Regions from separate parts of the Paenibacillus sp. PK4536 genome, predicted to be linked through region 3. Evidence: riboswitches for the same ligand, from Rfam matches in the RefSeq annotation. Region 3 holds a riboswitch; each other region holds the start of a gene.

Region 1 (3,284 bases), 300 kb from region 3:
TTCATTATTTTTGTAGAAACTGAATCGTAAACTGAATCGCTTCTAACGCTTCTTGTACAAACGCTTTATTTTCTTTTTCCCATTCATTTGGATCATCCATAAAAGAGTCATCTAACCATTCTTCTAATCCAGTCGCTATTTTACGGCGCTCATTCGGTTGTGCTGGAGCTTTACCACGTAACGCTTGAATTGCACTGCGCATCACTTTGCAGGAAGATTGGATAAATGGATAATCGTCTTTATCCCATGCTTTGGCATTATCCATATCGTAAAAAGAAATCCATTTTTCGATCGTTGAAGCTGCTTGCTTAGGTTCTAATTGAGGCATATTATAATTCTCCATTTCTATAATTGAACTAATACGTACAAATGATGACGTCAACTCCGTTTTTTAGTAGAAGAAGTCGTAGGTTGTGATTCATCGGCAATCCGCTGCAAACGATCTGAAAGATACACATGCGATCCGGGTTTGGCGGTCTGTGCAATTCGATACATCGCTAGAGCGACTGCACTTGCTTCTATTCCCCGATATTTACGAAGAGGACCCACCATAAGGAAAGATAATGCCTGAGAGATGACAGTGCCAAATTGCTCGCCTGCACGGCTATCTTTACGCTTACCAAGCAATAAAGATGGACGAATCAACGACAACGAGGTATATCCAATCTGTTGTAATCGCTGTTCCAGTTCTCCTTTGATCCGTGTATAAAAGATACTGGACTTCGGATCGGCCCCCATAGAACTGATAACGATAAACTGTTTGGCTCCTTGCTCATACGCAATCTGCGCTACCGCAAATGGATAAATAACATCAATTTCGATCATCTGCTTCTGTGTTCCTGCTTGCTTAATCGTTGTTCCCAGACAACAGAATACATCATCTGCTTTCATATCCGCTCGATAATCTTGCAATTTATTGTAATCCACCACAACCTGTTGCAACTTCATATGTTGCAGTTGTTGCACAGGTTGGCGGACAAGAGCAATCACTTGAGTGTATTCTGTACTTTCTAATAACTGGCGCAGCAACTTTTTGCCTACTAGACCTGTGGCTCCTGCGACTAATGCTGTTTTACCGATCACGATCATCTCCATTTCTGCGCATCGCCTTGATTCCCTATCTTCTTCATTATCAAGATATCATCAGCAAATTGCAAAATAAAATGAGCGATCGATCTACAGCCCCTTTTTATAACAAAAAGGAAGCACTGCTCCCATTCGTATGAATAATGTAATCGGCGCCCAGTCCACGATAAATCAATCGGGATTGGTTGCCTTCTGTAATAACATAGAGTTGCTGTGATGACCATGTTCGGCAGATCTGGATATAACGACAACAGAGCGGTAGACTGCGTTCAAATAAATAAATTTTGCCAATCTTCAACTCTGGAATCCGCCATAACTCTTGTCGCTGTGTGTCGATCACTAGCACATGTTCAATCCCCATTTTCTGATATCGAAGTTGATCGGCTTGACTGTTCACGATCACTGCAAATGGAATCTTTTTCACTTTTAACAATTGCATAAATTGCTCCCCTGCTACAGTAGCCGGTGATACCAGTACAAATTCCTGCTCATATTCCATCCTTGTTCGCGCTCCTCCACCCATTGTAGACAACAAAAAAAAGCCGTTAGAAGAGGACCTCTTCATCAGCTTCTAAGACAAGTGCCTGCGGCATCTTATCATGGCGTAGTTGATTATTGTCGTCTCTCTTATTGCAGCTTACGAGGTTAGCTGACGGATTCGGAAGTAAGAGTCTCCCTACAGAGTTATCGGTCTTCACCAACTGCTCTGATTCACCCCTGAATAGCTCACTAGCATAGTGTCTATTCTTATGGTTCCCCCGCTGATTGAAAGGTCTATTGATACCCTTTTCAGCCATTAAGCTGTAATGAACTTGAAAGAAATCATACGCCCGCTCTTTTCGTTTGTAAAGCAGTACTGAAGCTCGCTATATTCGGATATAGAGCAATCCAGTCGATTGTAGGGTTCTAATGTTCTATTTCCTTCATCTAGCGCTGTTTTACTTTCTTTTACAGGATAAATGGATAAACCGACGCATTGATGAGTATACAAGACATTACCGTATGAATGAATAGAATGAATCCGATTACATGGTTGTTTTCACAGATATATGATCTTTTTAATACTCAGGTCTGATTTTACTTCTTTCTCTGAGCGGACTATGATTGCTAACAATATCTGACATCAAGTATACCGTTATAGACAGATACACGGATCGTGATTGGATTAGGCAAAGAAACATCATATTAAAGGAGCGTAGATTTTTGATGAGTCTGTTATCGGCCATTTCACCTGTTACTCATGCGGTATCCACTAGCAACACATCTGTCCATGTTATTCATTCTATTGAAGTATTTCAGTATGATAATCGCCGTCTAGCCTTACCTGAAATGGATGGCTATCTACACTGTGGGCTGTTAAAAATCGCAAGTCATGGAGTTACAGGCTGGGCGGAATATTCATTTACAGATCAAGTTCAGCATCTGGATCTGGTGAAATGGAGTCGAGTATTTACATCACTCAAAAAATGCCCTCTAGATCAAGCACTTTCTCATATCGATCAGCAGCAACAGAATTGGGGAAGTGTACGTAGTCAGGTTGCTTTAGAAGCATTGACTGAACTGCGGATTCGACTACAAGATTCACCTGATGTGTGGACATCGTCAGATGCGCTTATTAATCATGCTTTTTTGTTAGATTACACCATCGCTTATTATTCCTTTTGAACAATTCTGGTTAATGGATCATAACTACGAAATAAAGGAGTGTGCCTTTCTTGAATTCTGAAAAGATTATGGTGTGTGTGTATTATGGGCCCAATGGAGAACGGTTGATCAGGCGTGGTATTCATTTATCTCAATTGATTCAGTCCCCACTCTGTGTACTCAGTGTGATTGATCACCCGATCGATGAGATGGATCAGCAAGAAGAGAAATATGTAGAGGCATGGTGCAAATTGACCGAAGAAGCAGGAGGTACATTTGTCCTTTTAGAAAGTCATGGACAAGAAGCTGCTGATATTATTGCTTCAACTGCTCAAAAGCATGATGTGACGCAATTGATTATTGGACAATCTGCTCAGACACGCTGGCAAGAAATCATGAAAGGTTCTATCGTGAATGATCTATTGGAAAAGTTGGGAGCGATTGATCTACATATTGTAGCCGTACAGCGGATGCAAGCGCAGTTAGAAGAAACGCATGAAGAAGGTGTAGATGTAGAAGTCGTTCAGACCACACGCGGCTATGAAATCGCCTAT
Region 2 (3,284 bases), 2.2 Mb from region 3:
AATTATCAGACAGCAGATGTATCCAGAGTTGCGATTAGTAATATTACAACAGATGGTGGTGTCTATGGATTTATTAATTATGGACAAGGTAATAAGTGGCGTGTCAAAAACAATATCGTGATCTCAGGTCGTGCTTTTGATGCTACAGGCAATCCGGTAGCGAACGCTATCGTAACGACTAATATCACTACAATTCTCAATGGCAAAGTGATTCCCGGAACAGCTACGACAGATGCTTCAGGTAACTTTACAATGCCAGTCAATATTGATAATCCAGGAGTAGGGCAATATACGTTCCAATCATCCAAATACAGACATTATTATGATATTGTCAGAATCCAATTTTTCAGCAACGGTAAGCCATTAAATTCAGACATTAGCACACTGTATCATTTCGCTTATGAAATCTACACAGGTTGACCATAATTTTAAAAATGATAGCATCTTGCGTAAAAAATGACATAACCGTTTTCAGAATCTATTGTAAATGAATGATAAATGCGATGTAACAACAGTGAAAAAGTAGAGAAACGATGAAAAAGAGAGAAAATAGGAGCCTGCGATAGATAACTTTTCAATAGTTATCTGAAAATGAAAGCTGTGATGATTCACAGCTTTTTTTGCGTCTTTTCTCAGCTTTACAGTTGACAAGGACAGGCGTATTATTCATTGCAGGCAGTTGATGAATACGATTCAGCAACTGATATAAATGAAGTTTCCAATGTTTTTGATCGCTGAGTTTTCGGTGCTAACCGAAAAACGGGGGAACCAAATTGCGATTTCACAAAACGGTGTGAGAGCCGGAATGTGAATCGTTGGGGTGAATCTGCATACTGACTAACCATGGTACAGTCAGACAATGCAGTAGGGCGACTCTCACCGCCCGAATCCGACAGCTAACCTCGTAAGCGTGGATAGGAGAGAAGTGTGAAGCTTGTGCCGATCTGACACAGTGTAATACGACTCTGTGTTTTTTGATATGTTAACAATGTCACAACGCTTAATTTTCATATGCATATGAAAAGCGGGGGAACCAATCGTTGATGAAGAGGACTGATAGGAAATGATCAGGATCTACACAACATGGGGTGAATTCCGGTATCTACCGGAACGGGCAATCTTCCAGCCCGAATCCGACAGCTAACTCCGTAAGCGTATAAGGGAGAACTCCTAACCAGCAACTCGGCAGGTACACGATAAGTGTGCGTGTTTGTAGAAGTCTGGGGAAAAGTTCTGCTTTTCTCCAGGCTTCTTTTTTTGTGCCTTTTTTAGCAAATCATAGTAACCAAAATGAATGCAGGGAGTTCTTCACATATGATGGATATATTAATGATTGGATTGGTTTTGTTGATTACTGTAGGGTTGAGCGGGTTGCTGCAATGGGCATCTGTAGCTATCGGAGAAAGAAGGAATGAGCGATGACTTGGCTGCTGTGGATTATTATTGGTGGATTAACCATTTATCTATGTTACGCATTAATTTATCCAGAAAAATTCTAATGGGTCAGGGGAGAACATCGTGAGTATCTTTTCATATATCGGAATTGCAGTCACTTTTATTATCGCTTTAATCATCGCTCGTCCAACCGGACATTATATTGCACATGCTTTTGACAATACACCCAATCGATTAGATCGTTGGTTTCATCCTATTGAAAAATGGATTTACAGGTTCGGTGGAATCAAAGGTGAAAATCAGACATGGAAGCAATATGCTGGAGCCGTATTGATCAGTAATACAGTCATCTTGCTTATCGCTTATGCGATCTTCCGTCTTCAACATGTATTACCTTTGAACCCAGCGGGCATTACGAATATGAGCCCTGATCTAGCGTTCAATACAGCGATTAGCTTTATGACGAATACCAATTTACAGCATTATAGTGGTGAAAGTGGTTTATCTTTATTTTCACAGATGACAGCAATTATCTTTATGATGTTTGTATCACCGGCAACAGGGATTGCGGTTGCAATTGCATTTATTAGAGGAATAACCGGTAAGCCTCTAGGTAATTTCTTTACGGATCTAGTACGAGCAATTACACGGATTTTGCTACCTCTTACTTTTATTATGGCGCTTGTGTTTGTTGGATTAGGTATGCCGCAGACGTTGCATACTGTAGTGACAGCTCAGACGTTACAAGGAACAGAGCAACAGATTGGTGTAGGTCCAATTGGATCATTTCTAGCGATCAAAGAATTAGGGAATAACGGTGGTGGTTATTTTGGAGCCAACTCTGCACATCCTTTTGAAAATCCAGGCGGATTCAGTAATATGTTGCAAATGCTGATGATGTTACTGGTTCCAATGTCATTACCATTTACGTACGGTAAAATGGTCGGCAACTCGAAGCAAGGCCGAGTATTATTCGTTTCGATGGTTATGATGTTTGTCGTGATGCTTAGTGTATCTCTTGCAAGTGAATATCAAGGAAATCCATTGATTAATCAATTAGGTATCCAGCACAATGCAGGATCGATGGAAGGTAAAGAAGTACGATTAGGCGAAGCTCAATCTTCGTTCTACTCTGTAGTTACTACCGCTTCAGAGACTGGTGCTGTCAATAACATGCATGATACGTTAACACCACTCGGTGGATTGATTGCATTAGGAAATATGATGCTAAATACAGTATTTGGCGGTTCAGGTGTAGGACTGTTGAATATTCTAATGTATGCCATTATTGCGGTGTTCTTATCCGGTCTTATGGTTGGACGCACACCTGAATTTCTCGGTCGCAAAATTGAAGGCAAAGAAATGAAATTGATTGCCGTCACATTACTTATTCAGCCTCTACTGGTCTTAGCGCCTACAGCGATTGCTTTAATGACGCAGGCAGATACGATTTCGAATCCGGGTTATCATGGACTGACTCAAGCGCTCTATGAATTTACATCATCAGCAGCGAATAACGGTTCAGGATTTGAAGGCTTGGGCGATAACACACCATTCTGGAATATCATGACAGGTGTTGTGATGTTTATCAGTCGTTACTTCTCAATGGTGACATTGTTAGCTGTTGCAGGCTCATTAATGGCGAAAAAACCTGTTCCAGAAACAAGCGGAACGTTACGAACAGATCAAGCGTTATTCGGCGGTATGTTTATTATTTCTGTTATTTTAGTCGGTGCGCTTACGTTTTTCCCGGTAGTTGTACTTGGACCTATTGCAGAAATGCTCACATTGTAAACAGCAACATCTTATCTTTTTCTATCAATATATAGTGCGTGTATACTACCAAACGCTAAGTGGAGGAACAATGTAATGAAAAGTAAATCATCAAT
Region 3 (3,284 bases):
TATCCCATCCTCATTCATAACCTTTTTTACCATATTTTACTTGTTATTATATGATATAAATAAAGATAATCCTACTATTTTGAATCCTTAATACTTGTTGGTGAAATATTATTCTTCTATAGAAGAAGTTTTTTAAAAGTGATACCAAAATGGTGACATGAAATGATAAAAGACCGACGATCTGAGGGTCGTCGGTCTTTTGTGTAATACGTAGACTATGTTAGTTATTATTAACCTTCTAATGCAGATTTAAACTCTTCTGAAGACTGATTCCACCACTCTTCATTATGGGCAACCAATAATTTTTTAAGCGCTGCTTTTTCTTCTGTTCCTAAGCCCTCTAACATAATGCGACGCTTGATCGCATAATCTAACTTATTCACATGCTCGGCAAGAATTTTCCAGCCTTTTTTCTCTTCTTCATTGATCCACATCTCACAAGCCGTCGCTCCTGCATAATTAACACCTTCAGCTAATTTATCTACAGCGACCCATACTAACCATACTTGGCGACCACCATTTAATTCTTCACGATTGGTAGTAAATTTGATTCCTTTTTCTACCTTACTTTTGGCATGCATAGCGCCAACATCGATTTTTGCTTCGCCATGGTCTATAATGATAGGGGAAACATTATTGAGGTTAATCGCTCCTGATCCAAACCCCTTATGTTTACTACTTTTTGCACTACTACTTACAATATTCAGTGACATTGACTTTTTACTTGGTTGATTTTCATCCATATTGTTAGAATACTCCTTTGTAGGTCAGTATAAATAAAGACTGTTATACATATAAATGGTACTTTAATCTATTACTCATATTGTAGCGAATAATGAGTTAAAAGCCAATAAAGTCGATTATTGTCACGATTTTTCATAAAAAAAGGTAAAAAACGTTCATTATTGTGATTGGTGAACCGAAGAAAGTATATATAGTGGTCATCATTCACTAATAACCACCCACATCTGATCAAAAGATTAAATTTTTTTAACTTTTAAGAACATGACAACCGTAGGCTTTGACAGAGATTACTCGTCAAAATGCTTAAGCAAATATTAAAAACAGATGAATAAACGTTTGCCAAAGTAAAAAACCTCTGGTAGAATAAATCCAGTGAGATTTTAGTAACAACTTTGTAAACTTTAAAATGAAATGCTGTAACCTTTATAGCGTAATGAAAAATTTGTCGTTTTGTCGTAATGATCCGTGAACGGTACATACCAAGCTTTGAGCCAAATTCCTTGGTACCGGGAAACGGGGGAACCGTTTTGGGTGAATTGATCTTGTTTCGGAGGGATCATAGGGGAATACCTTCTACCGAATCCTTAAGCTAACCTCGTAGGCAATTGGAAGGGGACAATTGATTTTGAACATGAAAAAGAAACTAACAGCCGCAGTAATGGGACTTGCTATTGCATTTACGTCACTTGGAGTAACAAGTGCACATGCAGATTCTAAAATGGATCAAGTAATTGATGGAGCTATTGGAACACCTTATCGTATTGGTGGAACATCTTTCAGCGGTTTTGACTGCTCTGGATTTACACAATATGTATTCGGCAAAATGAACATTGATCTTCCTCGCCAATCTAGTTCTCAATATCAAGTAGGTGAGCCTGTATCAAAAAGTGATTTAATTGCTGGAGATCTGTTATTCTTCAATACTACCGGGGCTGGAGTTTCACATGTAGCAGTTTATGTAGGAAATGGTAACTTCGCACACGCTTCTACTTCTAAAGGTGTGAGAATTGACAGTTTGAGCATGGATTACTATCAAAATCGTTACGTTGGTGCTAAACGCGTTATGAGTGATTCCACATATAACACCTTCGCAACTGACAATTAATTATCCTATTAACAACTCATATAAATGAACCTACAGACCACTTAAGATTCCCGCCAGAATCTTTGGTGGTTTTTTTATGTTTCTATATAAGTAAGACGTATCGAACGTCTAATAGGTTACATAAAATTGTGAATCTTTGAAAATTTATATTTTGTTGTGGTTATAATTATGTCTACTTATTATTAACCTACTCGTAATTATGGTAAACAGGATATTGCAAATTTTTTATCTTTTTTTTATGGTATACATATGAAGTATGGTCATAGGAGGTTACTAGATGAGCTCATCACTAGATTCTGTTTTTCATACTATTCCTTTGACAGAATTACATGCCGCTGAAGTATGCACATGGATCTATGAACCACCTTATAATATCTATGGTTGGATGGCATGGGAACAAATGAAAGAATTAGGGATTGAATTTGGAGATCCGATAATTCGAGAAGAACAATATCTATCTGTTCTAGATCAACATGAACAATTAGCTGGATTTGCTCAACTTTTTCCATTAGGACATACGATTAGACTAGGTATAGGAATGCGTCCTGATCTTTGTGGCCATGGTTATGGAGAAGAATTTGTACGAGCAATTGTGCAGACGGCTCAGGAACGTAGTGCTACCGCAGAGATTGATTTAGAAGTATTGACCTGGAATCAACGGGCTATTCGCACCTATCAGAAAGCAGATTTTTATATTACAGATATGTATGAACGCAGAACGCCTGATGGGATGAAGCCTTTTTATTGTATGGTCTATCAAGCTCCGCCTAACGCACGTTATCCTAATCTCTAAAATAAAAGCACAGAAGGAATGATAAGACTCATTCTTCTGTGCTTTTTGTGTATTTCTTTTTTACATACCTATAATAGATGTTTTAAATTAAAGTTACGAAAGTCATTTCTTCTTTGCCAATCAGAATATCGATCCGATGGGTATCTGCATCGTAAATGACAACTCCACTACCTACATTGATCATAGACTCTGAGCCTAACGCAAAAAATAAATCTTCTGCCAATGCTTCATTCACTTCATGTCGTTCACCTTCAGCAAGTACTTCCCACTCTTGAGGTTCCATATCAAAAAATAAATAACTGTCTGGAATCATCCCTACTGCTGATGTTAAATCACTTAATATGTCCTCATAATCTCTTCCATGCTTAACGCCCATACTTAACCTCCCGATCTGTCCATATTGTTACATTTTCCAGCTTATTTACATTATAACGCAAATATACACTAAAAAACTCTTAACAATGCAGCATATCTTGTCGATAAAAGAGTATCAGATGTTTTTGGAAAACACATCATTACATGGAAGTGGATGATGAAAAAGATAAACTATTATACTCACGGACGAGGTGTATTATGCAAATTTCAACAATTATCGGTCTAGTACTTGGTTTGGGTTCACTAATATTCGGTATGCTTTTAAAG

The links. A riboswitch is a leader RNA that binds a small molecule or an ion and turns the genes downstream of it on or off. The one in region 3 is predicted to bind cyclic di-AMP.
Region 1: another riboswitch for cyclic di-AMP. It lies ahead of PO903_RS04710 (hypothetical protein); the one in region 3 lies ahead of PO903_RS06090 (C40 family peptidase).
Region 2: another riboswitch for cyclic di-AMP. It lies ahead of kdpF (K(+)-transporting ATPase subunit F); the one in region 3 lies ahead of PO903_RS06090 (C40 family peptidase).

What each region holds. Positions count from the first base shown of each region.
Region 1 is NZ_CP126313.1:1,010,867-1,014,150, forward strand. It holds gene PO903_RS04695 (hypothetical protein) at 1-5, opposite strand, end outside; gene PO903_RS04700 (hypothetical protein) at 5-328, opposite strand; gene PO903_RS04705 (oxidoreductase) at 379-1,095, opposite strand; gene PO903_RS04710 (hypothetical protein) at 1,190-1,585, opposite strand; cyclic di-AMP (ydaO/yuaA leader) riboswitch at 1,706-1,899, opposite strand; gene PO903_RS04715 (hypothetical protein) at 2,293-2,751, shown strand; gene PO903_RS04720 (universal stress protein) at 2,793-3,284, shown strand, end outside.
Region 2 is NZ_CP126313.1:3,465,626-3,468,909, forward strand. It holds gene PO903_RS15565 (carboxypeptidase regulatory-like domain-containing protein) at 1-420, shown strand, start outside; cyclic di-AMP (ydaO/yuaA leader) riboswitch at 723-926, shown strand; cyclic di-AMP (ydaO/yuaA leader) riboswitch at 988-1,170, shown strand; gene kdpF (K(+)-transporting ATPase subunit F) at 1,419-1,499, shown strand; gene kdpA (potassium-transporting ATPase subunit KdpA) at 1,519-3,189, shown strand; gene kdpB (potassium-transporting ATPase subunit KdpB) at 3,265-3,284, shown strand, end outside.
Region 3 is NZ_CP126313.1:1,314,185-1,317,468, reverse strand. It holds gene PO903_RS06095 (YwhD family protein) at 231-743, opposite strand; cyclic di-AMP (ydaO/yuaA leader) riboswitch at 1,224-1,363, shown strand; gene PO903_RS06090 (C40 family peptidase) at 1,376-1,849, shown strand; gene PO903_RS06085 (GNAT family N-acetyltransferase) at 2,127-2,642, shown strand; gene PO903_RS06080 (hypothetical protein) at 2,725-3,018, opposite strand; gene motA (flagellar motor stator protein MotA) at 3,216-3,284, shown strand, end outside.